Regions from separate parts of the Citrobacter sp. C1 genome, predicted to be linked through region 2. Evidence: predicted binding sites of a transcription regulator. Region 2 holds the regulator's gene; the other holds the start of a gene.

Region 1 (15,867 bases), 700 kb from region 2:
CTTGATGTGAACTGGGGTGACGAAAAAGCCTGGTTGACGCACCGCCATCCGGAAGAGCTGGCGAAAGCCCCGCTGGGTGCGACTGAGATGGGACTTATCTACGTGAACCCGGAAGGGCCGGATCACAGCGGCGAACCGCTTTCCGCGGCAGCAGCGATTCGTGCCACCTTCGGCAACATGGGGATGAATGACGAAGAAACCGTGGCGCTGATTGGCGGTGGTCATACGTTGGGTAAAACCCACGGTGCAGGTCCTGCATCGCACGTCGGCCCCGATCCAGAATCGGCACCGATTGAGGCCCAGGGCTTAGGTTGGGCCAGCAGCTACGGTAGCGGTGTGGGCGCAGACAACATCACCTCCGGTCTGGAAGTGGTCTGGACGCAAACGCCGACCCAGTGGAGCAACTATTTCTTCGAGAACCTGTTCAAATACGAATGGGTACAGACCCGCAGCCCGGCCGGTGCTATCCAGTTTGAAGCGGTCGATGCTCCTGAAATTATTCCGGATCCGTTTGATCCGTCGAAAAAACGTAAGCCGACGATGCTGGTTACCGATCTGACGCTGCGTTTTGATCCGGAATTCGAGAAGATCTCCCGTCGTTTCCTCAACGATCCGCAGGCGTTTAACGAAGCCTTTGCCCGCGCATGGTTTAAGCTGACGCACAGGGATATGGGGCCAAAATCACGTTACATTGGACCAGAAGTCCCGCAGGAAGATCTGATTTGGCAGGATCCGCTGCCGCACGCGTTCTTCAACCCAAGCGAAGAAGATATCCTTAACCTGAAGGCGACCATTGCGGCTTCCGGGCTTTCCGTGGGCGAGTTGGTGTCGGTGGCATGGGCTTCTGCGTCAACGTTCCGCGGGGGCGATAAACGCGGCGGGGCTAACGGGGCGCGTCTGGCGCTGAATCCGCAACGCGGCTGGGATGTGAATGCGACGGCAGCCCGTGTTCTGCCGGTGCTGGAAGGTATTTATAAATCGGCGCATACCGCCTCGTTGGCCGATATCATCGTGCTGGCAGGCGTCGTTGGTGTAGAGAAGGCGGCAAGCGCGGCAGGTGTCAGCATCAATGTACCTTTTGCGCCGGGCCGTGTGGATGCGCGTCAGGATCAGACTGATATTGAGATGTTTGAACTGCTCAAGCCGATTGCCGATGGTTTCCGTAATTATCGTTCCCGTCCTGAGGTTTCGACCACCGAGTCGCTGCTGATCGATAAAGCGCAGCAACTGACGTTAACCCCGCCGGAAATGACCGTGCTGGTGGGCGGTATGCGTGTGCTGGGAACAAACTTCGATGGTAGCCAGCATGGCGTCTTTACCGATCGCCCAGGCGTGCTCAGCACTGACTTCTTTGTCAATCTGCTGGATATGCGTCATGAGTGGAAGGCGGTTGATGCGTCACAGGAGCTGTTTGAAGGTCGCGACCGTCTGAGCGGCGAAGTGAAGTACACGGCAACCCGCGCTGACCTGGTGTTTGGCTCTAACTCGGTCCTGCGTGCAGTGGCTGAAGTGTATGCCTGCAGCGATGCCCACGAGAAGTTTGTGAAAGACTTTGTCGCGGCATGGGTGAAAGTGATGAATCTGGACCGTTTCGACCTGCTGTAAAGCAAGAGGCCGGATGGCATACAGAAAATCCCCGCAATTGCGGGGATTTTTATTGGCCGTTAGGCATGGCCGGATAAGGCGAAGCCGCCATCCGGTCAAACCGTGCTTATTCCCACTCTTGCAGGAATCGCTGACCGTACTGATCTGCCACCAACAGCGCGGCGTAAACCTGATCAGGCGTGGCTCCGCCAGGCATGTTGTGAATGGTTTCGCCTTCGGCACAGGCTGCTTCGGCCACGATGCGCATTTTGACCGGAATATCCTGCTTGATATCCAGTTGGGCAAGGGTGATTGGCAGACCAACGGAGTGGCACAGTGCCGCCACGGTTTCAATTTCTTCTACCGGCGCATTTTCCAGTACTAACTGCGTTAACGTACCGAATGCCACTTTTTCACCGTGATAATAGTGATGTGCATCCGGGATGGCCGTCAGGCCGTTGTGAATAGCATGTGCTGCGGCCAGCCCACCGCTTTCAAAACCGACGCCGCTCAGGTAGGTGTTGGCTTCAATCACGCGCTCCAGTGCTGGGGTCACCACGTGCTGCTCGGCGGCCAGCATCGCTTTTTCGCCTTCTTCGATCAGCGTGTTGTAGCACAGCTCGGCTAGCGCCAGTGCCGCCTGAGTACACTGACCACCGGCCATGGTGGTGGCGCCGCTGCGTGAACAGGCGCGGGCTTCAAACCAGGTTGCCAGCGCATCGCCAATGCCGGCGGCAAGTAAACGAGCCGGTGCCCCCGCGACAATTTTGGTATCCACAATGACCCGGTCCGGGTTGTTCGGCAGCAGCAGATAGCGATCGAACTCACCTGCATCGGTGTAAATTACCGACAGCGCGCTGCAGGGGGCATCGGTTGAGGCAATGGTCGGTGCAATGGCAACCGGCACGCCCATAAAGTGGGCCAGTGCTTTGGCGGTATCCAGCGTTTTACCGCCACCAATGCCTAATACCGCGCCACACTGCGCTTGTTCCGCGACGCCGCGCAGGCGATCGATTTCGTTTTGTGAACATTCGCCGCCAAACGGGGCGATTTCCAGCGCCAGACCGGCATCCTGGAAGCTTTTTTCCAGGGCGGGTTGGGCAAAGCCTAAGACAAATTTGTCTCCAACAACCAGCCAGCGTTCCGCCAGCGGTTTGAGGTAACTGCCAAGACGAGTAATAACATCGGCACCCTGGATGTATTTACCCGGTGATTGAATAATGCGATCCATACGTTATCTCCTTAAAGAGTGATCCGACCAAATGCGTTGTTCCAGTCCTGCTCAAACTTCTCTATTGCAGACTCTACCGCAGGGGTATTGAGCATTTGTTGCGCTACATCTAATGGCAGGGTGATTGCTTCACATCCTGCCAGTAAGCAATCCAGCGCCTGGCGTGGCGTTTTAAAGCTGGCTGCCAGCACCATGCTGTTTGGCGCATGCAGCTCCAGCAATGTTTGCAGTTCCTGTACCGTGCGGATACCGTCTCCGCCCTGGGCGTCAACACGGTTCACATAAGGGGCGACATATTTTGCTCCCGCCAGCGCGGCCAGCAGTCCTTGCGCTGCGCTGTACACGGCGGTGCCTAAGGTGGTAATACCTTCTTTTTTCAGCTGCTTGATGGCCGCAAGACCTTCGGCGGTGACCGGGATTTTAACGACGATACCTGGTACGGCGAAGCTCAGGCGCTTAGCTTCTTCCACCATCCCCTGCGCATCACGGCTCATGGTCTGCGCGAACAGAATGCCGTCTTTGCCTATTGCCTTTTGCAGACGCGGCAGTACCTCCCAGATGGACTCTTTACTTGCCGCCACGATGCTTGGGTTGGTAGTGACGCCAGCAATCGGGAAGATGCGTGCCAGACGTTCAACTTCCGCCACGTTGGCGGTATCCAGGTACAGTTCCATACAAAACACCCTCTTAATATTCGGTTAGCCGCCCGTTGCCGGAATGCTGTTCTGCGTACAGGATAAGAGCGTTTTACAGTCGTGCGCTATCTGACAAATCTGCCAAAAACTGGATAAATGTAATGTATCTGTCAAAGTGAGAGATACATCACATGTTAATTAGCTATGGGTTTATTCTGGGGTATAGAGAGTTTTGAGGGTTCTTGAATATTACAAAAATCCAGTAAATGATGGATTTGTGCTCAGTCTGTGTCGCTACGCAACGGCTTCACTGCCAATGTGCCTCTTTTTCCGTTAACTGGCTGTGATATTGCCGACGATACTCTGACGGAGAACGCTCTGTATTCTTACGAAACAGGCGACAGAAGTAGTTACTGTCGACAAATCCACAGGAGTGTGCCACTTCTTTCACCTTCAGGTCGTAACCCTTCAGCAGCGCCTTAGCGTGTTCCAGTCGCGTATGGTTCAGATACTCGTTAAAACCAATCGCCCCGGTTTTCTGAAACAGGTGTGAGAGGTAATTCGGTGAAATGTAGAATGCCTGGGCGACGGATTCGCGGGTCAGCGGCGAGGCGTAGCGTTCGTCGATATAGTCGCGAATAGCGTCGAAAAGCGCCTGACTACGCGACGCGGTCTGGATCTGGCTGCCCAGCAGATCGCGACAGTGGCTTAACAGACTGGCGACGATCAGCCTGGCCGTTTGTTGCTCCTGTGGCTGCATCTGCATCTCATGTAGCGTTTGCAGCAGGAAGGAGCCAATACGCGGTCCGCGCCGCGCAACGTGTTGTTTGGCGAGGTTTTGACATTGTTTTCCATCCCACTGAACGATGCTGAAACCTAACTGCTGTTTGCCGAACAGGATGCTGAGCGTGGTGACCGGCGTGTGCCACTGCGGGAGATTCCAGCCACCTGCCGGGACGTACAGCACATCACCAGAGGTAAGTTTGTTTCCGATGCTGACATCAGCAAACTCGCCTTCCAGTACAATTTCCAGACGGGGAAAATCAACCTGATAGGCTAATTCCGGCATTGAACCGTTGGTGCTGGCGAAACACACCTGCCGCAGCGGGAGGGGACCGTTAATCAGGCGGGAGAGAAGGTGGCTGACGTCGTGATACATGTGAATCCCTTGCTGGCAACTGACAGGGCCACAGTAACGTTGAAAGCAACCGCCCTCAAGTGATTATTGCCGGATGGCGGCTAATGCCTTATCCGGCCTACAAGTCATTGCGAGCTGTAGGTCGGATAAGCGTAGCGCATCCGGCAGCCTGTTATTGATTACCGATTTGATCGCCGTAAGGCAGAGTATCGTAATCAATCAGGGCGTTTTTCTTGTACGGATTACCAATCCAGCGGGTTGTCTCTTTGAACTGCGGGTTGGTAATGGCACGTGTCGGGTCGAATCCATCGTAGGTAAAGCCCGCTAAATCAGACCAGGTATGAATAAGTTCAGAGCTGCTGTACTTACGATCGACATCTTGTGAGAAGTCACGCGGGTGTGCAGCCTGCCATTTTTCAGACGTCCATAGCAGGAACGGCACCGTGTACATATGACGCGTTGGGTTGTCTTCATTACGCCCCTGCGTTTTATGCGGCGGCGTGTCATACACCTCTTCGCCATGGTCGGAGAAGTAGAGCAGGAAGCCGTTCGGATCGGTGGCTTTGTAGTCGTTAATCAGGCTGGCAATGATGTGGTCGTTATACACATTAGCGCTGTCGTAATCGTTATAGGCTTCCAGCTCATCGTTGCTCAGGCCTGCAGGAACGTGGTCGATATTGTTGTCGAATTTCCCCTGACCATCCGGATAGCGGAATTTGTACTTAATATGTGTTCCCAGCAGATGAACGATGATGAATTTTTTCGGCGCCGGATCGGCCAGCACTTCTTTAAACGGTGCCAGCACGTTGCTGTCATATTCGCGCGCACTTTGCGTTCGCTGCTGGTTCATATAGAACTGCTTATCTGTCTGCTTGGAAAATACGGCCAGCATAGTGTTACGCGCGGTCATGGTTTGCTGGTTAGTGATCCAGAAGGTCTTATACCCCGCCTGCTTCATCATGTTCATCAGCGACGGCTGCGTCAGATATAAATCCGGGTTCTTCTCGTTAGCAAAGGTCAGCGCCTGCTGCAGGATTTCAATAGTGTAAGGACGAGAGGTCACAACATTATTGAATACGGTCAGGTTAGGATCGGATTTGTGCAGCGCGTCCAGTTCCGGCGTGGTTTTACGCGGATAGCCGTACAGGCTCATGCGCCCACGCTGAGTTGACTCACCAATCACCAGCACCAGCGTGCGCGGAGCATCGCCAGAGTTGTCTTTAAAGTGCGCCAGTGGCGGTAGCGCATTGTTCTCATTCAGCAGACTGTTCAATGAGGTTAGTTGTTGACGATACTGATAATAGCCAGAAATAAACTGCCACGGTGCGGCGGGCTCCATACGAGCAGCAAGACCGTTCAGCGTTTGCTCGAAAGGTTTATGCTTAATAAATGTATTGACGGTCATCGGGTGCAGAATCAAGCCGTATAACAGCGCAAACGACACCAGATAACGCCAGGGGGAGGGAATATGAACCGGGCGCAGGCGCGTCCACAGCAGAATCGCCACGGCGGTATAGGCCAGCGCGATGAAGACAATTTTAAGGCTGAAATACTGACTTAAGTATTCGCTGGCTTCGTTGGCATTAGTCTCAAACATCACGTACAGCACGCTCTGTGAGAACTCCTGCCCGTAAATGACGTAATAACTCAGTGCGGCGAGCGACGCGGCCCACAGCACGACGCCAATGACGGCGGCAATAATACGGATACGATTAGGGAATAAGAATATCGGGATCAACCATAGCGAACTAAATAATAATGAGTCACGTAATCCGGTCGATCCGCTATAACCGCTAAAATAAATAATGGCCTGCAGTAATGAAGAAAAAAACCAAAAATAGAGAAGTGCCCAACCTAGGGCTTTCCAGCTAAACGGGGGTTTAGTCTGGAGTTGTAAGGATTGCATAGTGTGAGCCTGTCATTAATCGTGTCGCCAAGAGTAGCGGCTAAATCTTAAGGAGATCTGAAGCGTCGCGACGTTAAGATCGCGTTTCGTTGATGATTCATTCATAAAATAAATGAATCAAGGCAAGAATATATTTGAAATGAAACGGTTATGACAAGCGTTTTTGAGGTCACCCCCGCGCAATTGTACGAGGGTGACAGGGGGGGGCTTACTTAACCGGTATTACGCATACCCGCTGCGACACCGGCGATGGTGACCATCAGCGCTTGTTCAACGCGCGGATCGGGGGCTTCACCTTGTTCTTCTGCCAGACGCGAACGGTGTAACAGTTCAGCCTGTAGCACGTTCAACGGATCGGTATAAATATTTCTTAACTGAATTGACTCGGCAATCCACGGCAGGTCGGCCATCAAATGTGAGTCGTTGGCGATTGCCAGTACCACGTTGATGTCGGCTTCCAGACGGTGGCGCAGTTCTTCACCTAACGGCCACAGCTCTTTTTTGACCAGACGCTGATCGTAGTATTCTGCCAGCCACAGGTCCGCTTTCGAGAACACCATTTCCAGCATGCCAAGGCGCGTGGAGAAGAATGGCCAGTCGCGGCACATCGCTTCAAGTTCGCTCTGTTTACCGTCTTCAACCACTTTTTGCAGTGCGGTACCTGCGCCCAGCCAGGCCGGGAGCATCAGGCGGTTTTGTGTCCAGGCGAAGATCCATGGAATGGCACGCAAAGACTCTACCCCACCGGTCGGACGGCGCTTAGCTGGACGTGAGCCGAGCGGTAATTTACCCAGTTCCTGCTCGGGAGTTGCTGAGCGGAAGTAAGGTACAAAGTCTTTGTTCTCACGCACGTAGCCACGGTACAGCTTGCAGGAGATATCTGACAGCTCATCCATAATATGGCACCAGCTGTCTTTCGGTTCCGGCGGTGGTAGCAGGTTGGCTTCCAGGATCGCGGCGGTGTACAGAGACAGGCTGCTGATGGTCACTTCCGGCAGACCGTATTTGAAGCGGATCATCTCACCCTGCTCAGTGACGCGCAGTCCGCCTTTCAGGCTGCCAGGTGGTTGTGAGAGCAGTGCCGCATGGGCCGGAGCGCCGCCGCGGCCGATTGAACCCCCCCGGCCGTGGAACAACGTCAGTTCAATGCCGGCTTTTTCGCAGGTTTTGATCAACGCATCTTGCGCCTGATATTGCGCCCAGGACGCCGCCATCACGCCTGCGTCTTTTGCGGAATCAGAGTAGCCAATCATGACCATCTGCTTGCCCTGAATCAGACCGCGGTACCAGTCGATATTCAACAACTGAGTCATTACATCGTCAGCATTGTTGAGGTCGTCCAGCGTTTCAAACAGCGGCGCTACCGGCATGGTAAAACCAATGCCAGCTTCTTTCAGCAGCAGGTGAACGGCCAGCACATCCGACGGTGTTTTTGCCATCGAGATCACGTAGGCAGCAATAGAACCATGAGGTGCTTCGGCAATCACCCGACAGGTATCGAGGACTTCGCGGGTATCGTTACTCGGTTCCCAGCTGCGCGGCAGCAGTGGACGTTTGGAGTTCAGTTCTCGGATCAGGAAGGCCTGTTTGTCTGCTTCTGACCAGCTTTCGTAGTCGCCAATGCCCAGGTAACGGGTCAGTTCGCCCAGCGCTTCGGTATGACGGGTGCTTTCCTGACGAATATCGATACGCACCAGCGGGACGCCAAAACATTTCACTCGGCGCAAGGTATCGAGCAGTTCGCCATTGGCGATGATGCCCATACCGCAGGCTTGCAGTGATTGATAACACGCGTACAGCGGTTCCCATAGCTGCTCGTTTTGTGTCAGCAGACCTGCAGGTTTCGGCAATTTTTCGCCTTTCAGACGCGCTTCCAGCCAGGCCTGGGTCGTCATCAGACGCGAACGGAGCATTTTCATCAGATGGCGATAAGGTTCTGCCGCGCCTTCTTCACCCACCAGCGCTAATAGCTCAGGCGTGGCTTCGACCATCGACAGTTCAGAAACCAGAAACTGGATGTCTTTCAGGAACAGATCGGTCGCTTTCCAGCGGCTGAGCAGCAGCACGTGGCGGGTGATATCTGCCGTTACGTTCGGGTTACCGTCACGGTCACCGCCCATCCACGAGGTGAATCGGACCGGGACAAAATCGACGGGCAGCTTGTAGTTCAGATGCGCTTCCAGCTGTTCATTCAGTTCACGCAGATAGTTCGGTACACCTTCCCACAGGCTATTTTCAACCACGGCGAAGCCCCATTTGGCTTCATCAACCGGGCTGGGACGCAGTTTACGGATTTCATCCGTGTGCCATGATTGGGCGATTAGCTGGCGCAGGCGACGCATCAACTGGTGGCGTTCGTAATCGACGATGTCTTTGTTATCAAGCTGCTTGAGGCATGCGTTAACCTCACCCATTTTATGAATCAACGTACGTCGGGTGATTTCGGTTGGGTGTGCGGTCAGGACCAGCTCCAGAGAGAGCGATTCCACGGCTTTTTTGATTGTCGCTTCATCGAGGTTAGGCTGGTCTTTCAGTTTACGCAGGGTACGGGCAATCACTTCCGGGTTGCTGGCAGCTTCGCCTTTTGGCGAAATGCTGTGGTACTGTTCGGCGGTATTGGCCAGGTTCAGGAACTGACTAAACGCACGGGCAACTGGCAGCAGCTCGTCGTTAGACAGATTCTGCAGCGTAGTGAGCAGTTCCTGACGGTTCGCTTCATTGCCAGCGCGGGATGATTTAGACAGCTTACGGATTGTTTCTACGCGATCGAGAATGTTCTCTCCCAGCGCATCCTTGATGGTTTCTCCCAGCACTTTGCCGAGCATACTGACATTACTACGCAACGCGGAATATTGTTCGTTCATATGATCCCAGACACCCCATCTGTTTTGAATATGTCCTGTATCTTTCGCGTCCCAGCGGCAATGGCTGCAACGCGAAATCTTTCGGACTTAACTTTTTAGTCGTCTTTTATAAAGCCACGTAAAACACCTGACGTCAATTGCTGCGAAATCGGTTCAGCAAACGAAAAAATGGCGGGAATTTACGTTATTTAATTCACATCGCGTCAAATAAGCGTTGCTTATGCAAATGTTAAAAGAATCGCCTTGCTTACCACTAAAGGATTAGCAAGGCGACGTTCGGTTAATGCCAGCAAAAATGATGCACAACCTGGGTAATTAATTCGCGGGTTGGCTTAATGAAGCGTGTTTCCAGATATTCATCTGGTTGATGTGCCTGATTAATGGAACCTGGTCCCAGTACTAGCGTCGGGCACAGCGTCTGGATAAACGGTGCTTCTGTGCAGTAGTTCACCACATCGGTTTTCTCGCCGAGCAGTTTTTCCACCACCTCGACCAGTTGGTGATCCGGCGGGCATTCGTAACCTGGGATCGGCGGGTGCAGCTCGGAAACCGTCAGTCGGCCAGGCCAGCGTTCGCTCACCGGGGCCAGCGCGTCCGTCAGTAAGCCATTCAGGTCGCTTAACGTCATTCCCGGCAACGGGCGGATATCCATGTGCAGTTCGCAGCAGGCGCAAATACGGTTGGAGGCATCGCCACCATGCATGCTGCCGAGGTTCAGCGTCGGGTAAGGCACGGTGAATGAATCGTGGTGATAGCGTGCTTTCAGCGAGTCGCGCAACTGCATAATATGGCCGATGGCATCGTGCATCAGTTCAATGGCGTTCACGCCGCGCGCTGGATCGCTGGAATGGCCAGACTGGCCGAGTACGCGTACCGCCGTGGAAATATGGCCTTTGTGTGCGCGAATTGGCTGCAGGGATGTTGGCTCACCGATGATCGCGCAATCCGGGCGAATCGCCGTATTTTCAGAGAAGTAGCGTGCGCCCGCCATACTGGTCTCTTCATCGGCGGTGGCCAGGATGTAGAGCGGCTTTTTCAGCTGTTTCACATCGACATCACGCAGTGCATCGAGAATAAACGCGAAGAAACCTTTCATATCCGCCGTACCCAGTCCGTAGAGCTTGTTGTCATGTTCGGTCAGGGTGAACGGATCGCGCGTCCAACGTCCGTCGTCAAACGGTACGGTGTCGGTATGACCGGCGAGCAGCAGGCCGCCTGCACCGGTGCCTGTACTTGCCAGCATATTGAATTTATTACGGGTGCCGGGAACCGGTTGTACCTCAACGCTGAAGCCTAAATCTTTGAACCAATCCGCCAGCAGAGTGATTAAACCTGCATTACTTTGATCGAGCGCTTCTTCGGTGGCGCTGATCGATGGTGTGGCAATCAGAGCGCGGTAAATCTCGATAAATGGCGGTAAATTGTTTTTCATTGTTGACACACCTCGGGTCATGATAGTATCAATATTCATGCAGTATTTGTGAATAAAAATACAATAATGTTGAGCGAAATAAAACCCACCAAGTGAAAGGTGAGGTGATAAAGGCTTATACCTGGCAACCGAATATAAGAAGGTGAACAGCCCCGATGTTGAATACGCTGATTGTGGGCGCCAGTGGCTATGCTGGTGCAGAGCTTGTGACCTATGTAAATCGCCATCCTGATATGAACATAACCGCTTTGACTGTCTCAGCGCAAAGCAATGATGCAGGAAAATTAATCTCTGATTTACATCCGCAGTTAAAGGGCATTGTTGATTTGCCGTTGCAACCCATGTCGGATATCCGCGAGTTTAGCGCAGGGGTAGACGTTGTGTTTCTGGCGACGGCCCATGAGGTTAGTCATGACCTGGCGCCACAGTTTCTGGAAGCGGGCTGCGTGGTGTTTGACCTCTCTGGTGCATTCCGTGTTAACGACGGCGCCTTCTATGAAAAGTATTATGGCTTTACTCATCAGCATCCTGAGCTGCTGGAGCAAGCGGTCTACGGGCTGGCGGAGTGGAGTGCAAGCAAACTAAAAGACGCGAATCTGATTGCTGTACCGGGTTGCTATCCCACGGCGGCGCAGTTGTCGCTTAAGCCTCTGATTGATGCCAATCTGCTTGATCTCAGCCAGTGGCCGGTAATTAACGCCACCAGTGGTGTGAGTGGAGCAGGACGTAAAGCTGCCATCTCGAACAGCTTCTGTGAAGTGAGTCTGCAACCGTATGGTGTATTTACCCACCGCCATCAGCCGGAGATCGCCACACATTTGGGGGTGGACGTGATTTTCACTCCGCATCTGGGAAACTTCCCGCGCGGCATTTTGGAAACCATCACCTGTCGTTTGAAGCCGGGCGTGACCCATGCGCAGGTGGCGCAAGCACTGCAGCAGGCCTATGGTGATAAACCGCTGGTTCGTCTGTATGACAACGGTGTCCCGGCCCTGAAAAATGTGGTGGGTTTACCGTTCTGCGATATCGGTTTTGCCGTTCAGGGCGAGCACCTGATTGTGGTGGCAACCGAAGACAATTTATTGAAAGGCGCTGCCGCACAGGCGATGCAGTGCGCAAATATCCGTTTCGGCTTTGCTGAAACGCAGTCTCTTCTTTAAGGGTGCAATGATGAATCCATTAATTATCAAGCTGGGCGGCGTTTTACTGGATAGCGAAGAGGCGCTGGAGCGTTTGTTTACCGCTCTGGTCAATTATCGCGAGTCGCACCAGCGTCCGCTGGTCATTGTGCACGGTGGCGGCTGCGTGGTTGACGAGCTGATGAAAGGGCTCAACTTGCCGGTGACAAAGAAAAATGGTCTGCGCGTGACGCCAGCCGACCAGATCGACATCATTACCGGTGCCCTAGCCGGAACGGCGAATAAAACGCTGCTGGCGTGGGCGAAGAAACACCATATTGACGCTGTTGGTCTGTACCTTGGCGATGGTGACAGCGTAAAAGTGACCCAGCTCGATGTAGCGTTAGGTCATGTTGGACTGGCACAGCCTGGTTCTCCTAAGCTGATTAACACGCTACTGGAAAACGGTTTTCTACCGGTCGTCAGCTCGATAGGCGTCACGGAAGAAGGGCAACTGATGAACGTCAATGCCGATCAGGCTGCGACGGCGCTGGCGGCAACGCTGGGTGCGGATCTGATCCTGTTGTCTGACGTCAGCGGTATTCTGGATGGTAAAGGCCAGCGGATTGCCGAAATGACCGCAGCCAAAGCAGAACAGCTGATTGAGCAGGGTATTATCACCGATGGCATGATTGTGAAGGTGAACGCGGCGCTGGACGCGGCACGTACGCTGGGACGTCCAGTGGATATCGCTTCCTGGCGTCATGCCGAACAACTCCCGGCGCTGTTTAACGGCACGCCGATCGGTACGCGTATTCTGGCTTAACTATTACTGTGCCGGATGGCAGCGTCGCCTTATCCGGCCTGCATGGGTTTTGTAGGCCCGGTAAGCGTAGCGCCACCGGGAAAAATATCATATTAAGGAAATTCGTTATGGCACTTTGGGGTGGGCGTTTTACACAGGCAGCAGATCAGCGGTTCAAACAGTTCAACGACTCTTTGCGCTTCGACTACCGCTTGGCCGAGCAGGATATCGTCGGCTCTGTGGCCTGGTCCAAAGCGCTGGTCACGGTCGGTGTGTTGACTGCTGATGAACAATGTCAATTGGAAGAGGCGTTGAATACTCTGCTGGAAGAAGTACGCCTCGACCCGCAACAGATCCTGCAAAGCGATGCGGAAGATATTCACAGTTGGGTAGAAGGCAAGCTCATCGATAAAGTCGGGCCGTTGGGTAAAAAACTGCATACCGGGCGTAGCCGTAATGACCAGGTAGCAACCGATCTTAAACTGTGGTGCAAAGACACGGTGCTTGAATTGTTGTCTGCTAACCGTCAGTTGCAAAGCGCGCTGGTGGTGACAGCAGAGAATAATCAGGATGCCGTCATGCCGGGTTATACCCACCTGCAGCGTGCCCAGCCGGTGACGTTTGCTCATTGGTGTCTGGCCTATGTTGAAATGCTGGCGCGTGATGAGAGCCGTCTGCAGGATACACTCAAGCGTCTGGATGTCAGCCCGTTAGGCTGCGGTGCACTGGCGGGTACTGCCTATGAAATCGATCGCGAGCAATTGGCTGGCTGGCTGGGTTTCGCCTCGGCGACCCGCAATAGTCTGGATAGCGTATCCGATCGTGACCATGTTCTGGAGCTCCTCTCAGATGCCTCTATCGGTATGGTTCACCTGTCACGCTTTGCTGAAGATCTGATTTTCTTTAATACCGGGGAAGCTGGTTTTGTGGAACTGTCCGATCGCGTAACCTCCGGTTCATCATTAATGCCGCAGAAGAAAAATCCGGACGCATTAGAGCTGATTCGTGGCAAATGTGGCCGCGTGCAAGGTGCGTTGACTGGCATGATGATGACGCTGAAAGGACTGCCGCTGGCGTATAACAAGGATATGCAGGAAGACAAAGAAGGGCTGTTCGATGCACTCGATACCTGGCTGGACTGCCTGCATATGGCGGCGCTGGTGCTGGACGGTATTCAGGTAAAACGCCCACGTTGCCAGGAAGCCGCGCAGCAGGGCTATGCCAACGCTACGGAGCTGGCCGATTATCTAGTGGCGAGAGGCGTCCCGTTCCGTGAAGCACACCATATCGTGGGTGAAACGGTAGTTGAGGCGATTCGTCAGGGCAAACCGCTGGAAGCACTGTCACTGGCTGATTTGCAAAAATTCAGCGCCGTGATTGGCGATGACGTGTACCCGATCCTCTCGCTACAGTCGTGCCTCGATAAGCGTGTGGCGAAAGGGGGCGTTTCACCGCAGCAGGTAGCGCAGGCGATCGACTACGCGAAGGCGCGCCTGGCGTAACGTGTGTTTTGCCCGATGGCGGTAAACGCCCTCGCGTCACCATCCGGCAAATGGTTATCTGAGCCTGGCATCAAGCCGGGCTTTTTTATGCAAAAAAAAGCGGACCAGAGGTCCGCAAACGTTCACGTTGGCTTTAGTTATTTCGAGTATGAGAACGGACAGTAGCTTCAAGGGTTAAAGGGGTACCGTTCCGTTTCTGTGGTGCATTATTAAACAGAATGCTTGATAGGGATAATCGTTCGTTGCTATGCTACCTATCGCTACGAACTATCGTGGCAATGGAGGATGAATAATGAATATTCGTGATCTTGAATACCTGGTAGCACTTGCCGAACACCGTCACTTCCGACGAGCGGCAGACTCCTGTCACGTCAGCCAGCCAACGCTGAGTGGGCAAATCCGCAAACTCGAAGATGAGCTTGGCGTTATGCTGCTGGAGCGGACGAGTCGTAAAGTGCTGTTCACTCAAGCGGGTTTACTGCTGGTGGATCAGGCGCGCACCGTGTTGCGCGAGGTCAAAGTGCTCAAGGAGATGGCAAGCCAACAGGGTGAGACAATGTCTGGCCCGCTACATATTGGTTTGATCCCAACGGTAGGACCTTACCTGCTGCCGCATATTATTCCTATGTTGCACCAGACCTTCCCGAAACTGGAAATGTACCTGCATGAGGCGCAAACGCATCAGCTGCTGGCGCAACTGGACAGCGGTAAACTCGACTGTGTGATTTTGGCGCTGGTGAAAGAGAGTGAAGCGTTTATCGAGGTACCGCTGTTTGATGAGCCGATGATGCTGGCGATCTATGAAGATCACCCATGGGCAAATCGCGACCGCGTACCGATGTCCGATCTGGCAGGTGAAAAACTGTTGATGCTCGAAGATGGTCACTGTTTGCGTGACCAGGCGATGGGCTTTTGTTTTGAAGCCGGTGCTGATGAAGACACCCATTTCCGGGCAACCAGTCTGGAAACGTTGCGTAACATGGTGGCAGCAGGCAGCGGGATTACTTTACTGCCCGCGCTGGCTGTCCCACCGGAGCGTAAGCGTGATGGTGTGGTCTATGTGCCGTGCATTAAACCAGAACCGCGTCGTACCATTGGTCTGGTGTACCGTCCGGGTTCGCCGCTGCGCAGCCGTTATGAACAGCTGGCAGAGGCCATCCGTGGTGCAATGGATGGCCATTTCGACAACACGTTAAAACAGGCGGTTTAAGCCGTTCAGTGCAGCTACCCGATAGGCTTCCGCCATGGTTGGGTAGTTAAAGGTGGTGTTAACGAAGTACTCGATGGTGTTACCACCACCTTTTTGCTCCATTATTGCCTGACCGATATGAATAATTTCGGCAGCGCGTTCGCCAAAGCAGTGGATCCCTAAAATCTCTTTGGTCTCCCGATGGAACAGAATCTTCAATGTTCCGACACTCATCCCGACGATTTGTGCGCGTGCCAGATGTTTAAACTGGGCGCGGCCAACCTCGTAAGGGACTTTCATTGACGTCAGTTGCTGTTCAGTTTTACCGACGGAGCTGATTTCGGGAATGGTGTAAATGCCTGTCGGAATATCTTCGATCAAGTGCGCGGTGGCCTCACCCTTGACCAGCGCCTGGGCGGCGATACGGCCTTGATCGTAGGCTGCGGAAGCAAGGCTCGGATAA
Region 2 (15,867 bases):
CCGCCGTTGTTAACGTGTATAACCGCAGTATGAACAGCACGACGCACAACCAGCTCGAGATCCGCACGCTCGGCTCCGGCGTTATCATGGATCAGCGCGGCTATATCATCACCAACAAACACGTGATTAATGATGCCGACCAAATCATCGTCGCTCTGCAGGATGGACGCGTGTTTGAAGCGCTGCTGGTCGGCTCCGATACCCTGACTGACCTGGCGGTGCTGAAAATCAACGCCTCTGGTGGGCTGCCCACAATCCCTATCAACAACAAACGGATACCGCACATTGGCGACGTCGTTCTTGCTATCGGGAACCCGTACAACCTCGGGCAAACCATTACTCAGGGGATCATCAGCGCCACCGGTCGTATTGGCCTGAACCCCACGGGACGGCAAAACTTTCTGCAAACAGACGCCTCTATCAACCACGGCAACTCCGGCGGTGCGCTGGTCAACTCGCTGGGTGAGCTGATGGGCATTAACACCCTGTCGTTTGATAAGAGCAACGATGGCGAAACGCCGGAAGGGATCGGCTTTGCTATTCCGTTCCAGTTAGCAACCAAGATTATGGATAAGCTGATTCGTGATGGTCGCGTCATTCGCGGGTATATCGGGATTAGCGGTCGCGAGATTGCGCCACTGCACGCGCAGGGCGGCGGAATGGATCAAATTCAGGGGATTGTGGTTAACGAAGTCTCCCCGGATGGCCCGGCGGCACAAGCAGGCATTCAGGTTAACGATCTGATTATCTCGGTCAATAATAAACCGGCCGTCTCTGCGCTGGAGACCATGGATCAGGTAGCGGAAATTCGCCCAGGCTCAGTGATCTCCGTCGTCGTGATGCGTGATGATAAACAGTTAACGCTGCAGGTCACCATTCAGGAATACCCGGCCACCAATTAACATCACGTCTCCCACTTACCATAAAAAACCGGAGCAATTTGAATTAGCTCCGGTTTTTATTAGGCGATATCGTAGGGACTTAGCACGTAATGCCTGATGGCGCTACGCTTATCAGGCCTACAAATACACGCTGACCGTAGGCCGGATAAGGTATTTGCATCCGGCCCCTTGTCGCGTTACTTAACGAACTCTTCGCCCAGGGTGATATCTTTCTTCAGCGTGTCCAGCATGCCTTCCAGCGAGCTCTGTTCAAACGCGCTCAGTTTGCCGATAGACTGACGCTCTTCTACGCCGTTTTTGCCCAGCAGCAGCGGCTGAGAGAAGAAGCGAGCGTACTGGCCGTCACCTTCAACGTATGCACATTCCACCACGCCTTTTTCGCCGTTCAGTGCGCGAACCAGCGACAGACCGAAACGTGCTGCGGCCTGGCCCATAGACAGGGTTGCGGAACCGCCACCGGCTTTAGCCTCGACGACTTCAGTACCCGCATTCTGGATACGTTTGGTCAGCTCAGCAGCTTCTTGCTCGGTGAAGCTTACGCCAGGGATCTGTGACAGCAGTGGCAGAATAGTCACGCCAGAGTGTCCGCCGATAACCGGAACTTCAACGTCGGTCGGCTGCTTGCCTTTCAGTTCCGCCACAAAGGTGTTGGAGCGGATGATGTCCAGCGTGGTCACGCCAAACAGTTTGTTCTTGTCGTAAACGCCTGCTTTTTTCAGCACTTCTGCAGCGATTGCAACGGTGGTGTTCACCGGGTTAGTGATGATACCGATGCATGCTTTCGGGCAGGTGGTCGCAACCTGCTGAACCAGATTCTTCACGATACCTGCGTTGACGTTAAACAGGTCGGAACGGTCCATACCCGGTTTACGCGCGACGCCTGCTGAGATCAGTACTACGTCAGCACCTTCCAGTGCCGGGGTCGCATCTTCGCCGCTGAAACCTTTGATTTTCACAGCAGTAGGGATATGGCTCAAATCAACGGCCACACCAGGCGTTACTGGAGCGATGTCGTACAGGGAGAGTTCTGAACCTGAAGGCAGTTGGGTTTTTAACAGTAATGCTAGCGCCTGACCGATTCCACCAGCAGCGCCGAGGACTGCAACTTTCATCCTAAACTCCTTATTATATTGATAAGCAAAGTGTCTGTTGCTCCGCGGCGGCGACCATAATTCACAAATCCGATGAACACAACAACCACGCGTCAAGAATGCGTAGTTGCGCAAATTTGGCTTTTATGCATTTAACTTACGTAAATTAAAAGCTAAGTTACGTAATTCAATACGACTCGCACAGTAGAGCAACTTTCCAACAGGTGCTGACAATATACCTAACTGCCCTCCCAAAACAACATCAATTTGATAACAATTGATTTACTTTTAAGCTTATTTGCATGCCGTGACATAGGCATGTTTCTTGATAACGAAATTTGATAAAATTCCGCTCTTTCATAACATTATTTCAGCCTTGAATGAGGCAGACCGTTTGCATAAAAATTCATCTGTATGCACAATAATGTTGTTTCTACCGCCATATTACGGGTGACTTATGCGAAGCTCGGCAAAACAAGAAGAATTAGTAAAGGCGTTTAAAGCGCTTCTCAAGGAAGAGAAATTCAGCTCTCAGGGCGAAATCGTCCTCGCATTGCAGGATCAGGGCTTTGATAATATCAACCAGTCCAAGGTTTCACGCATGCTGACCAAGTTTGGCGCCGTGCGTACCCGCAATGCCAAAATGGAAATGGTGTACTGCCTTCCGGCAGAGTTGGGGGTACCGACAACCTCCAGCCCACTGAAAAATCTGGTGCTGGACATTGATTACAACGATGCCGTGGTGGTCATTCATACCAGCCCAGGCGCCGCACAGTTGATCGCACGTATGCTGGATTCACTGGGTAAAGCAGAAGGTATCCTCGGCACTATTGCGGGCGACGATACTATCTTCACCACTCCGGCGATGGGGTTCTCGGTAAAAGATCTGTACGAAGCTATTCTGGAACTGTTCGAACAAGAACTGTGATCCCCTCCCCGTCGCATCACGTGGCGGGGAAAAACCTTTCTTTCTGACTCCTGACCACTCTTTTCCTCTGCCTGCCATTTAACAAATAGTGCGTTTCACTACCCAAAAACATTCACACAGTGAATACCTCGAATTATAAACGCACAAATTGCGAAATTAACTATCACCATGAATTTACTGTATTTTTTAAAATAATGAGTTCAATTATGCGTTTTTAATTCCAATAAGTTATTAAAACCACATTTCTTAACACTTAATTACAGCAGAAACCATTAGCGTGGTATTAATTTATCGAGTGATTAGTGTATACTTGATTTTGTGATGAGGGTCACGAAACGAAGACCCCAATAAAAGAATTCGACGAGGTAAATATCATGAAAATCAAAACGACTGTTGCAACCTTAAGCCTTCTTTCCGTTCTCTCTTTTGGCGCCAGTGCGGCGGTTAATCAGGTGAACACACAAGAAGCACAGAATTTGCAATCCATGGGTACCATCTCTGTTTCTCAGATTGGCAGCTCACCGATGGATATGCGTCAGGAAATCGTCGCCAAAGCTGAAAAAGCAGGCGCCAGCAGCTACCGCGTGACCGAACTGCGTGAAGGCGCGCATTGGCACGCAACCGCTGAACTGTACAAATAAACCCTCGTCGTCTGGTCCGAGACGACTTGCCCCCGCCTGTCGGGGGCTTTTTTATGCCTTACATTGAATGACGGACGTTAAAGCGTAATTGCCCTTCCAGCTCTTCTTCTGCTTCATCAAACAGCAAAATCAGCGCTCCGTAGCGTCGGCGTTGTTTGTCCGGTAAATGGACAAACTCAATCTCCAGCGGCAGAGGTAGAACGTCGCCCATCACCACCTCCCACAGCGAATCGAGATCGCTTACCTTTTCCCGAGCAAGGCCGAATGCCCGCGTAAACTCGCGGTAGAAATCACCCTGTTCTTCAATCTCGTCAAAATCAAATGTATAGATGTTCATCTATAGCTACCATCCCAACGCCAGTCGCTCTACAGGCTCTCTCTATGCAGGGATTCCCACACATCAGGTAAGTATAGCCATAAAAAAACCGACGCTTCTGGCGTCGGTTTATCAGTCTTAACTGCTGGTCAGTGCATGCTGGTATTTGTGGAGCATACCGGTGAGTCGCTTCACCGGCTCCGTCACCTGAGGCGGCGCTTGCCAGAGGGTTAACTTCTCCTGATAGACATCCAGCTCCTCCAGCAATTGGCTAAAGTAGCGTCGGCGTTTGTCGTCGTTCCCTGCGGATATGATGTGATCGGCAGTACGTCGCAGCTGACGGTGAAAGGCGGATAAATCCTCATTTACCGGTACTGGTGCATCGCGCAGACGCTGGTGTGCGATGATCATCGTCAGCGCCAGACGAAACTTCGCCAGGTCACCGGGGAATTTGTTCATCAGCAAAAAGAGCTGCTGGTAAAGCGCCGGGAGATGGTTTTCTTTGCGGCGAACCACATTGGTGGTCATCGCTGAAACCGCCGCCGACACGAACTGATTAAGCAGCACACGACCGGTTCTGTCACGCGAGTTATCACGCACCAGTAAGATCACCAGAAACGCCAACACGCATCCGACAATCTGCCCAAGCGCACTGTCGAGGAACTGACTAAAGTGGAAGGTCATCGGGTTATCCAGCACGATGATGTTAATGGTACTGGCCAGCGCGCCCATTGAGCCCAGACGTCGCTTCTGAACCTCGATGCCCAGAAAGAACCCCAGCACTGCCAGGCTCAGGCACAGTAACAACATACTTTGCTGCGTATTGGGGATGATAACCAGAAAGTAGAGCGCACCCAGCGGTAACGCCGCCAGCGTGCCGTAAATAAAGTCGATTGCCACCATCCGCGGGTTGGGTAAACGCATCGCCAGTGAGGTCACCACCGCAATCATCACCATTGCGCCGCTACCTGACGTCCAGCCAGTCCACAGCCAGAACAAGGTGCCCAGCACGCAGGACAGCGTGGTGCGCCAGAAGTTGACCATCGCATGGTGGCGTTCGGCGGATTCCACTTTCACCACCGGCTCACCCTGCAGGATCTCTTCTTCCGTAGCGCTGATTTTCGTGTTGCTAACCACCCCACGTTTCAGCAGCAGGTAACGGGTTGCCGCACTGGCCCAACTATAAAGGGTCACCGGCGTTTCGCGCTCGCCGGTCCAGACCATCACCCGGCGCATGCGCTTCAGTTGTTTATGCACATCCTGCACGGTTTCCACCGGCGTATCGAACAGCTCACGGAAGGTATCCGTAATCAGTTCCGGACGCGTGTTCTGGATAAGATAGGTTTCACAGGATTGGGTAATCAACGTCAGTGACAGCGTATTCAGCGCTTTGAGCCTGCGGTTGGCGCGCCCCCAGCGTGAGGACTCCATATTCAGGTCACTGCGCATGCCTTCCAGCGCCGCAGTCCGACGAACTAAATCGCCCCAGGCTTTGTCCACTTCTTCACTGTCACCATGCTTAATACACAGTTGCATAAGCCGATACTGCGCCACCAGAAGGCTGTCCAGTTCAACGTCAATTTCTTGTTTCACCGAGCGGGGAGAAAAGAGCAGATCAGCAACAATTGCGCAGACAATACCGATCACAATCTCGCTGCAGCGCTCGAGGGCAAATTGCGGTGTCAGCAGAGGCTCAGCCTGGATAGTAATGACGATAATCAGCGCCGTATAACCCGAAAGCCCCCAGGCATAGGAGTTCTCGATCTTCACCAGCGAAGAGATCCAGGTACAAAAACCGGCCCAGACACAGCACACGAGGATCATCAGCAGCGGCGCACGGATCATGCTGATGATAATTACCAGTGCCGCAATACAGCCGATAAACGTCCCGATAATACGCAGCATCCCACGATAGCGGATCGCACCCGAATAAGGTTCTCCGCCCGCCGCAAAAGCGGGGCCTGCTGCCACAATCGCTGCGGTCAACACCGCCCAGCGCGGGGTCTCAAGCTGAAAATGAAAGCCAACGAACAGCGCCAGCACAATGGCGCATGCCAGTTTTAACGCAAAGCGGATATGCTGATTGGCAATGGAGAAAATGCCCATCGCAATTAACCAAACTCGCGCAGACGGTGCGCCATTTTACGGAAGAAGGACTCCTGGCTGGCATCGCGATCCTGCTTCCCGGTAATGACCACCGTCGCCGTGGTCCCGGCTGGCCACAGCGTTCCCTGCTGGTCATCAAGACGGACGCGCACTGGCACACGCTGAGCCAGTCGCACCCATTCAAGGTTGGAGTCAATGGTCGCCATGCCTTTCGCATCCTGCGTACTGCTGGCATTCGTCACGCCCGCCGCCACGCTATCAACGGTACCTTTCAAAACCTTGTTGCTGCCAAGCGGCGTAATTTCAGCGCGGTAACCCGGACGCACACCTTCCAGCTTGGTCTCTTCCATATACGCCAGCACGTAGAAAGAGTGCTGTTTGACCAGCGCCACCGCCGTCGAACCACGGGTAATAAACTCACCGGAATAGACGTTAAGGTTCGTCACCCAGCCGTCGGCTGGCGCACGGATAACCGTACGTTCAAGATCGAGTTTTGCCAGATCGCGGGTCGCCTGCGCCTTCGCCAGCTGATGTAATACGGTTTGCAGCACGTTATTCGACTGGTCAATCTCTTCGCGGGACATGGCCTGAACGCCAAGACGGTTACGACGCCCCGCTTCCTGGCGTTTTTCCTGCGCCAGGACCTGATAATAGGCGACGTCCGCTTCGGCTTGTTCGAGGGCTTTTTTATAGCGCGGTTGGTCGATGGTGAACAGGACCTGATCCTTTTTCACCAGCTGGTTATCATGCACGTTAACGTGAGTAATCAGGCCCGCGACGTCCGGGGCGATAGCAACAACCTCAGCACTAAAACGCGCATCACGCGTCCACGGCGACTCGGTGTAATAGACCCATGCGCGGAAAATAGCGATAAAAGCCAGAATGACCAGTACGAGAGTCATGGCCGTACGGGAGAGTTTTCTTGTTAGTGTTTTCACTTCAACCTCAAACGAACAGGCGCGTTATTAGATAGAACAGACAGCAATACAGCGCGGTGTTAAACAGGGCCGGATGCCAGACAAAATCATAGATGCCAGTTGGAACCAGCACCCGGCGCACCAGCCAGAAAATCGCCAGTGACAAAAGTAACTCGAAAAAAATCGGTGGGAAGGAAAGACCAAACACCACGATAACGGGAAACAGACTCATGTTGACCTTGGTAGCTTAAGAGAGTGCAGGCGATCGTTTATTGAGCGTATGTCACCGCAGAGAAGGGCAAGGATGAGCCAGGCGAGAGCGACATAGCTGTTATTTGAATAATAATATATTAACGTAACTGTTATGCTGTTATCTATATTATGTGATCTAAATCACTTTTAAGCCAGAGTGAACAATGGAACGATTAAAACGTATGTCGGTGTTCGCCAAAGTCGTCGAGTTTGGCTCCTTCACCGCCGCTGCCAGACAACTGCAAATGAGCGTTTCATCAATAAGCCAGACGGTATCAAAACTGGAAGATGAACTGCAGGTTAAGCTGCTAAACCGCAGTACACGCAGCATTGGGTTGACCGAGGCCGGAAAAATTTATTATCAGGGCTGCCGTCGCATGCTGCACGAAGTGCAGGACGTTCATGAGCAGCTCTATGCGTTTAACAACACGCCGATCGGTACACTGCGGATCGGCTGTTCTTCAACCATGGCACAAAATGTCCTCGCCGGACTGACCGCGAAAATGCTGAAAGAGTACCCCGGACTGGCGGTCAATCTGGTCACCGGCATCCCGGCCCCGGACTTAATTGCTGACGGTCTGGACGTGGTTATCCGTGTGGGCGCTCTCCAGGACTCCAGTCTTTTTTCACGTCGTCTGGGGACGATGCCAATGGTGGTCTGTGCCGCTAAAAGCTATCTCGCCCAGTTTGGCATCCCGGAAAAACCCGCCGATCTCAGCAACCATTCATGGCTGGAATACAGCGTGCGTCCAGATAATGAATTTGAGCTTATTGCCCCGGAAGGGATTTCAACCCGACTGATCCCGCAGGGACGCTTCGTAACCAACGATCCCATGACGCTGGTGCGTTGGCTGGCCGCAGGCGCGGGGATTGCCTATGTCCCACTGATGTGGGTGATCAATGAGATCAATCGTGGTGAATTGGAGATCCTGCTGCCCCGCTACCAGTCAGATCCGCGTCCGGTTTACGCGCTGTATACGGAAAAAGACAAGCTGCCGCTCAAGGTGCAGGTCGTGATTAACTCTCTCACAGATTATTTTGTCGATGTGGCGCAGTTGTTTCAGGGGATGTACGGCAGGGGTAAAGATAAATAAAAATGCCCGGTGGCGCTTCGCTTACCGGGCCTACGGTCGGTGCAGATATGTAGGCCGGATAAAACGCGAAGCGTTGCCATCCGGCATGTACAGTTACGCGGTACCGCCTACGGTAAGGCTATCTACCTTCAACGTCGGCTGACCCACGCCCACTGGCAGACTCTGCCCTTCTTTACCGCAAACGCCGACGCCGTTATCCAGTTTAAGGTCATTACCCACCATCGAAACCTGCTGCATCGCTTCGATGCCGGAGCCGATCAGCGTCGCACCTTTCACCGGCTTGGTCACTTTACCGTTTTCAATCAGATACGCTTCAGACGTTGAGAACACAAACTTCCCGGACGTGATGTCCACCTGACCGCCGCCGAAGTTCGGAGCATAAATACCGTATTCAACGGACTCAATAATTTCCTGCGGCGTAGATTTACCCGGCAGCATATAGGTATTGGTCATGCGCGGCATTGGCAAATGAGCGTAAGATTCACGACGTCCGTTACCGGTCGGCGCTACACCCATCAGACGCGCGTTCAGCTTGTCCTGCATATAGCCTTTCAGAATACCGTTTTCAATCAGGACATTGTACTGGCCTGGCGTACCTTCATCATCAATAGCCACTGAACCACGGCGATCCGCCATCGTGCCGTCATCCACGATGGTGCACAGCTCAGATGCCACCAGCTCACCCATGTGGCCGCTAAAGACTGATGTCCCACGACGATTGAAGTCACCTTCAAGGCCATGACCGACCGCTTCGTGCAGCAGCACGCCCGGCCAGCCTGCACCCAGCACGACCGGCAGTGCGCCTGCTGGCGCGGCTACCGCGGAGAGATTCACCAGCGCCATGCGCACGGCTTCTTTCGCCCATGCATCGGCACGGACTTCGCCGTCAAGGGAGGCGAGGAAATAGTCATAGCCAAAACGACCACCACCGCCGCTAGCGCCACGTTCACGCTTACCGTCATCTTCAACCTGCACGCTAACGGACAGGCGCACCAGAGGACGAACATCAGCCGCCAACGTACCGTCAGTCGCCGCAACCAGAATCAGCTCATAAACGCCGGTCAAGCTAGCGGTCACTTCCTGCACACGTTTGTCGGCGGCACGCGCGACCTTATCAACGCGACGCAGAATATCCAGCTTCTCTTCACGGCTCATGCTCTGCAACGGATCAAGTGAGGTATAAAGCGCCTGATGCTCTACTGCACCCAGCGTTTTCACTTTGCCATCACCGTTGTCGCGCACAATAGTACGGGCAGCAAGAGCACTTTGCTCCAGCGCCAGCAGACTTATCTGGTCCGCATAGGCAAACCCGGTTTTTTCGCCGCTGATGGCACGTACACCAACGCCCTGATCGATATTGTAAGAACCATCTTTAATGATGCGGTCTTCTAAAACCCAGGATTCGTGATAGCTCGACTGAAAATAGAGATCGCCGTAATCAAGACGGCGTTCGGCCAGTTGGCCCAGAATGGCAAACAGGTCCTGATGTTTCAGGCCATTCGCCGCTAGCAATTGTTCACTTACCAGGTTCAGACTCATCGTTTTGCTACTCATTAGTTGCCGCCGTAAAACAGCGGTAAGAAGATCATATTTACTGAGATTGGGGCAATTACTCGCCCCCGTCAAATCATTGCTGGCTTTCTTTACGCGGCTGGCGCAGAACTTCGTTAATCTGCGGTTTATCGACCGGACCAGTAATGCGATAGCGCAGAATCGAGACTTTGCTCCACAGCGGCCCCAGAACTTTACTGGCGGCAAACACCGCCGCGCCGACAATCGGGTTAACGGCAAATGCGGCGGCAACCCCCACGGTGGCAGAAATTTCCGGCGCGACCACGGCTTCCATATTCAGCTCACGGCGCACCAGATTGACCGAGCCTTTCATGGCGATATCGGCTTCCAGACCATCCACCAGCGTATCGTCGGTATGCATCACGCCATCTTTTATCCACGCCGTACTGCGAATGGAGTCAAAATAAAAGCCTTCGTTAAACGTATCGCTAAAATCGAAACGCAGTTTACGCAGCAACGCATCAAAGCTCAGTAGGCGCAGCAACTGCCCCGCATGCCCGGTGCTGAGTTCAGTAATCTCACCTTTGCCCAGACGGGTCCGCAAAATACCATTCAGCGACGCTTCATCCGGATCCCAGGGCGGGTTACGCCAGTGCAAATCGTACTCGACGTTGAATGAGGAGTTGCGGATCGGGGTCGATACACCAAAGAAACCGGCCGCAGAATCAATTTTATTACCGTTCAGTTTTCCTTTAAGCGACGTACGCACATTACCCGGCGCGTTAACCCATTCACCGTCGAGGGTCAGTCTGGCAAAGCCCGTATCCAGCAGTCCGTTATCCAGGGTCAACGTATCACCCTTAATCGCGACGTCAGCATCGATGCGCCCGTATTTCTGCCCCCACATCCAGCACTCTTCGCAGCGCAGTTGAACGTCAGGCCAGCCACGGAAGCTGACGTTATTGATCGCGGAAAACGGTGAGGCCGGAGTGGCGTTCGGTGCGGGTTTCGCGGCGCTCGGGTTGTAATAGAGATACTTCACGTTTGCCAGCCACGGTGCGTTATTGCGCATCGCCAACGTCGCGTTGATCTCACGCCCCTGCGCCTGCACTTTACTGCCGTTCAGTGAACGCTCAGATACAATACTGAGATTATTCCACTGCTGACCGCCCAACGATAGCGACGGCGTGCGCACCGTTATACGCTGCGGGAAGTCCGCATTGGTGCCCACGCTGTCCGCCGCGCCTTTGTTAAACAGTGCCAACCATTGCGCACCATCCATTGGCGGCAAATTGAGCTCAATACCTTGCTGCTCGGGCAGGTCAGGCACAGTGCGGCTTTCAGAAGCCCAAATAGCACGATCAAGGGTCAGTTTCTGATTCAACAGCCAGTGGCTGTTAAAGTGATTTTTAGGCCCCGCGTTGCCCGTCAAATCGAAGCTGCGCAGGTTGCCGTCGGCCTTCACGTTCAATGGCAGAGACTCGCCGGCCGCTTTATTCAGCGGCGCAGGTAAGTGACTGCTTACATTCTTCAGGTCACCTTTAAGCTCAATGCTGTAGGTCGCCCCGGCATGGTACGGAAGATCGATACCCACTTTGCCATTCCACGCTACGCTGCCGCCTAAGGCCTCGTTCACCTGCGTTGGCAGGATACCCATGCGGGTTGGCTGCCAGTCCCCGTTCAGGTTTACCGCAACCTGATAGGCTTTAGCACCCTCGGTGGTGGAAAAGTCGACGTTCAGCGGCTGATTAAACCAGTTGGCCGTCATCGGCTCGCTTTGAAGTGAGCCGTTGATAAAGCTAAATTTGCCGTTCAGGTTCTTTAATGTACTGTCGAGTGGCTTAATAAACAGGCTGTTATTACGCAGGTTAACATCACCTTTGGCCGTCACCAGCGAGCCATCAAAGGGGATATCCAGATGTAAGCGAGCATTCACATCGCCGTCAATCTGGAGCTGCTCCAGCGTGGCGCCCAGTGAATCCTTCAACGGCGTCTCATCAAAATACGGTCCAACTGCCTTGCCCGGACCATTAATGTCGGCATCAATCAGCAGCTTTTCTTTCGCGTAGTCGGGAATATCAGCTGTCAGGTTGCTGGCTCTCACCCCACCTAAATTGACGCCGTCGGTCTTCATCCACAGACCGTTATTCATGAAGTTCAGCTCAATGTTGAGATTGGTAAGCGCTGGCCAGTCAGGCTGGAAAGCAAACTTAGCATTGCGCAGCGGCACCAGTACCTGAAACTGACCTTCGTTATGTGGATACGGGAACAGGCGCGGGTTGCCGCCGTACACCAACGTGGCGTTATCCGCCTCACCGCCCTGAATCGCACCGCTCAGGTAGTCGACCAGGTCTTTACCCATCAGGTTTTCCGGGAAATAACGCCAGGCCTGAGAACCGTCGTCGGTGCTGATACCCGCCAGAATGCCCAGCCACGGCTCATCACCTGTCGGCTGCAGATAGCGAAAGCCGCCGCGCGCATGGACGGCTTTCGCTTTAACATCAATATTTCGCCCATCCAGCTGAAAACCTTTGTCATTCTTCAGCCAACTTAGCGTCGCCACCCCGTCTTCGATTTCCAGCGGCGCGCGGAAGACGGTTTCATACGGCATTTTCGCCTGCTTCATCGAAACGGTGAGCGCACCATTTTCTACGCTACCGGCAAGCGTACCGGAGAAATGCTCGGCGCCCGGTAACAGCTTCCACTGCTTCCAGGCCAGATCGGTCCACGAGGACTGGAAGCGCGTTTTTTCTGTCGCCTGTAATGGGATATCCAGCGCCAGCGTATCTATCTTGCCGCTCGGCTGCGTGGCCCGCCAGATGTCACCTAACGCCGAAGAGAGCTTTGCCGCCATGGGGCGAAGTCCTTCCAGGCCAGCCAGCTCGAGGTTACTGGCTCGAATGCGCAGCTCATCGCTGCGTTTGTTATTCTCGCCCCCCACTTCCTGCTCGGGGATCCAGGCCAGGGTGAGCGCGCCACTCGGCCAGGGCTTGTTATCCATCGTAATGCGCGTATCCGGGATCGCGAACACCCAGCCGGGCTGCTCGCGGCTAATATGCGCGGTCAGGTTATCAACGGACAGCGTGTGCGTGTTGTTGTCACCTTTCCAGCTTGCCCCGCCTTTCTTCAGCCAGACATCGCCACTGGAAATTTCGCCTTTGCTGAGCGTCATCCACCCTTCCAGGCTAAAGCGTGCCGTTTGCAGCGCGACGTTATCCTGCATCCATTTCCCCAGCCACGGTTTGACGTCGATGTCATCGGCCTGTAGCCAGACCCGGCCATTGTTCAGCAGCCCTTCATCATCACGCAGATCCATCCGTACCTGCATGATACCGTGCTGCCCGGTCAGGCTGGAGAGGCTGACCTGGCCTTCGGCGCGGTGTCTGTTTTTTCCGTTCAGCCAGGTAAGCTGCGGGATCGCCAGTTCTGCACGCTGACCAGAGAGGGTCAAGAAACTGATTTGGCTGTCGCGGAGATCGAAGTGATCGAACTGGCGTAAAAACAGATCGCTAACGCGGCCGGGTTCGACTCCATCGTCATTGTTGCTGCGCTGGATAGGCGTATTAGTGCGTAAATGCAGTTGCCAGAAGGTGAGGTCGCGAAACTGCCAGCGCATGTGCAGCAAGCTTTGCCAGACATCCAGCGCCAGCGTGACGCGTTTGACCGAGAATTCTCCGCCGTCGCTAAGCTGAGTGTGGATATCGCGGGCTTCAAGGGTGGGGCCAAAATTCTGCCAGTTGGCGGTGAGCTGGCTGGCAGAAACGGTCATACCGGTGGCCGACTCAATTTTACTGAGGATCGCAGGCCGCCAGCTATCGAGATGCGGCAACGCAAGGCGCAGGCCACTGACCAGTAGCGCTGCGATGACGACGAGCGCGGCTCCAGTGAGCAGTAAAATCCCCGGCAATCGCCTCACGCATCTCTCCTTGTCTGCCAAAAAATGTGACTCACAAAATCGTTTTGCCGGATGGCGGCGTGAACGCCTTATCCGGCCTACAAGGTATCGCCATCAGGTGGTTAACTACATCATAACGACGTCGAACTGCTCCTGGTTATAGAGCGGTTCGATTTGTACTTTAACCTGCTTACCGACAAAAATTTCCACTTCCGCCAGCGCGTGTGACTCTTCACCTTTCAGGGCTTCCGCCACGGCCGGAGAAGCATAGACCAGGAAACGATCGGAGTCGTAAGCATGATGGACACGCACGATCTCCCGCATAATTTCATAGCATACGGTTTCGACCGTTTTGACCGTACCGCGTCCGTGGCAGGTCGGGCACTCGTTGCATAGCACATGCTCCACGCTTTCACGCGTGCGCTTACGCGTCATCTCCACCAGCCCCAGCTGTGAAAAGCCGTTAATACTGGTTTTAACGCGATCTTTACTCAGCGCCTGCTCCAGAGAGTGCAGCACCCGGCGGCGGTGATCTTCATTACTCATGTCGATAAAATCGATAATGATAATGCCGCCCAGGTTACGCAGACGCAGCTGACGCGCAATCGCCTGCGTAGCTTCAATATTGGTATTAAAGATGGTGTCATCGAGATTACGATGCCCAACGAACGCACCGGTATTGATATCCACGGTGGTCATGGCTTCGGTTTGATCGATAATCAAATAGCCACCGGATTTCAGCTCAACCTTGCGTTCCAGCGCACGCTGAATTTCATTTTCCACATCAAAGAGATCGAAAATGGGCTGTCGTCCACTGTAATGTTCCAGCTTGCTGGTCATCTCAGGGATGTATTCTGCTGTAAACTCCAGTAACGCTTCGTAGGTCAGACGGGAGTCCACGCGGATCCTGTCGAGCTGAGCATCAGCAAAATCACGCAACACGCGTTGCGCCAGCGCCAGCTCGCCGTACATCTGGTAACGGGTTTGCGGGCGTTTTTTGCGCTCCATGACTTTGGTCCAGACACGCTTGAGATACGCCGCATCTGAGGCCAGATCGTCCTCGCACACGCCTTCTGCAGCCGTACGAATAATAAATCCGCCCTGCTCATCGCAGTAATCCGCCACCACTTTTTTCAGGCGTTCACGCTCGGTTTCGCTTTCGATACGCTGGGAAACCCCAACGTGCGAAGCACCAGGCATAAAGACCAGGTAACGGGAAGGCAGCGTGATGTCTGTCGTCAGGCGAGCGCCCTTGGTGCCCAGCGGATCTTTGACCACCTGTACCATCAGGTCCTGGCCCTGACGAACCAGTTCGGAGATGTCGCGCACGGTGAACTGCTTCTGTTCTTCACCCGCCACGCATTCGGTGTGCGGCATGATGTCTGAAGCGTGAAGAAAAGCGGCTTTATCCAGCCCAATATCTACAAAAGCCGCCTGCATACCCGGAAGTACACGACTTACACGACCTTTGTAGATATTGCCTACGATTCCGCGTCGCGCCTCACGTTCAATATGAATTTCCTGCAGAATACCGCCATCAATGTACGCCACGCGTGTTTCCGAGGGCGTTACGTTTACCAACAATTCAGCCGTCATGTTTATCCCTTTTTTCACGCAGTGCGTTAAAATTGCTCAGCAACTCATACGTTTCTACCAGCGGTAAGCCGACCACGGCGTGATAGCTGCCATTTATCTTCCTGACAAAACAACCACCCAACCCTTGAATACCGTATGCACCTGCTTTATCCATCGGTTCACCGCTGGCAACATAGCCCGCGATGTCCTCATCTGTTAGTGCTCTGAACGTGACGTCCGTAACCACCAGGCAGTCCAGACTGTGCTGACGATCGGCTAATGCCACCGCCGTCATCACCTGATGTGTTTTGCCTGACAGCTTATGCAGCATTGCGGCCGCATGCGCGGCGTCGTGCGGTTTTTCCAGCACTTCGCCATTCAGGATGACAATGGTATCAGCCCCCAGCACCGGTAAATCTCGCGCAGCCAGCGCAACACCAGCCTGCGCCTTCTCACGCGCCAGGCGAACAACATACTGCTGCGCGCTCTCTTGCGGATGACGCTGTTCCTCAATCCCTGGAACCAGCCGTTCAAAGGTGACGCCAAGTTGGGTCAATAATTCCTGACGGCGTGGGGAACCTGAAGCCAGATACAGAGTATTCATATCAACCTTATTGCACCGCAAACTGCTGGCGGAC

What was found. Region 2 encodes ArgR, which controls arginine synthesis, uptake and breakdown. Its sites were predicted from a motif close to ANTGAATAAAAATACANT; they were not measured.
Region 1: the regulator ArgR is predicted to act here: its motif matches at 10,838-10,855, upstream of argC (N-acetyl-gamma-glutamyl-phosphate reductase).

What each region holds. Positions count from the first base shown of each region.
Region 1 covers NZ_CP115035.1:4,781,618-4,797,484, reverse strand. The annotation lists gene katG (catalase/peroxidase HPI) at 1-1,605, shown strand, start outside; gene gldA (bifunctional L-1,2-propanediol dehydrogenase/glycerol dehydrogenase) at 1,712-2,815, opposite strand; gene fsa (fructose-6-phosphate aldolase) at 2,827-3,489, opposite strand; gene IB214_RS22905 (AraC family transcriptional regulator) at 3,758-4,609, opposite strand; gene IB214_RS22900 (phosphoethanolamine transferase CptA) at 4,761-6,494, opposite strand; gene ppc (phosphoenolpyruvate carboxylase) at 6,707-9,358, opposite strand; gene argE (acetylornithine deacetylase) at 9,639-10,790, opposite strand; gene argC (N-acetyl-gamma-glutamyl-phosphate reductase) at 10,946-11,950, shown strand; gene argB (acetylglutamate kinase) at 11,958-12,734, shown strand; gene argH (argininosuccinate lyase) at 12,842-14,215, shown strand; gene oxyR (DNA-binding transcriptional regulator OxyR) at 14,508-15,425, shown strand; gene sthA (Si-specific NAD(P)(+) transhydrogenase) at 15,408-15,867, opposite strand, start outside.
Region 2 covers NZ_CP115035.1:443,107-458,973, reverse strand. The annotation lists gene degS (outer membrane-stress sensor serine endopeptidase DegS) at 1-902, shown strand, start outside; gene mdh (malate dehydrogenase) at 1,079-2,014, opposite strand; gene argR (transcriptional regulator ArgR) at 2,451-2,921, shown strand; gene yhcN-B (DUF1471 family stress response protein YhcN-B) at 3,296-3,562, shown strand; gene IB214_RS02270 (hypothetical protein) at 3,621-3,899, opposite strand; gene aaeB (p-hydroxybenzoic acid efflux pump subunit AaeB) at 4,017-5,984, opposite strand; gene aaeA (p-hydroxybenzoic acid efflux pump subunit AaeA) at 5,990-6,922, opposite strand; gene aaeX (p-hydroxybenzoic acid efflux pump operon protein AaeX) at 6,930-7,133, opposite strand; gene aaeR (HTH-type transcriptional activator AaeR) at 7,318-8,247, shown strand; gene tldD (metalloprotease TldD) at 8,341-9,786, opposite strand; gene yhdP (AsmA2 domain-containing protein YhdP) at 9,875-13,675, opposite strand; gene rng (ribonuclease G) at 13,781-15,250, opposite strand; gene IB214_RS02230 (nucleoside triphosphate pyrophosphatase) at 15,240-15,833, opposite strand; gene mreD (rod shape-determining protein MreD) at 15,841-15,867, opposite strand, start outside.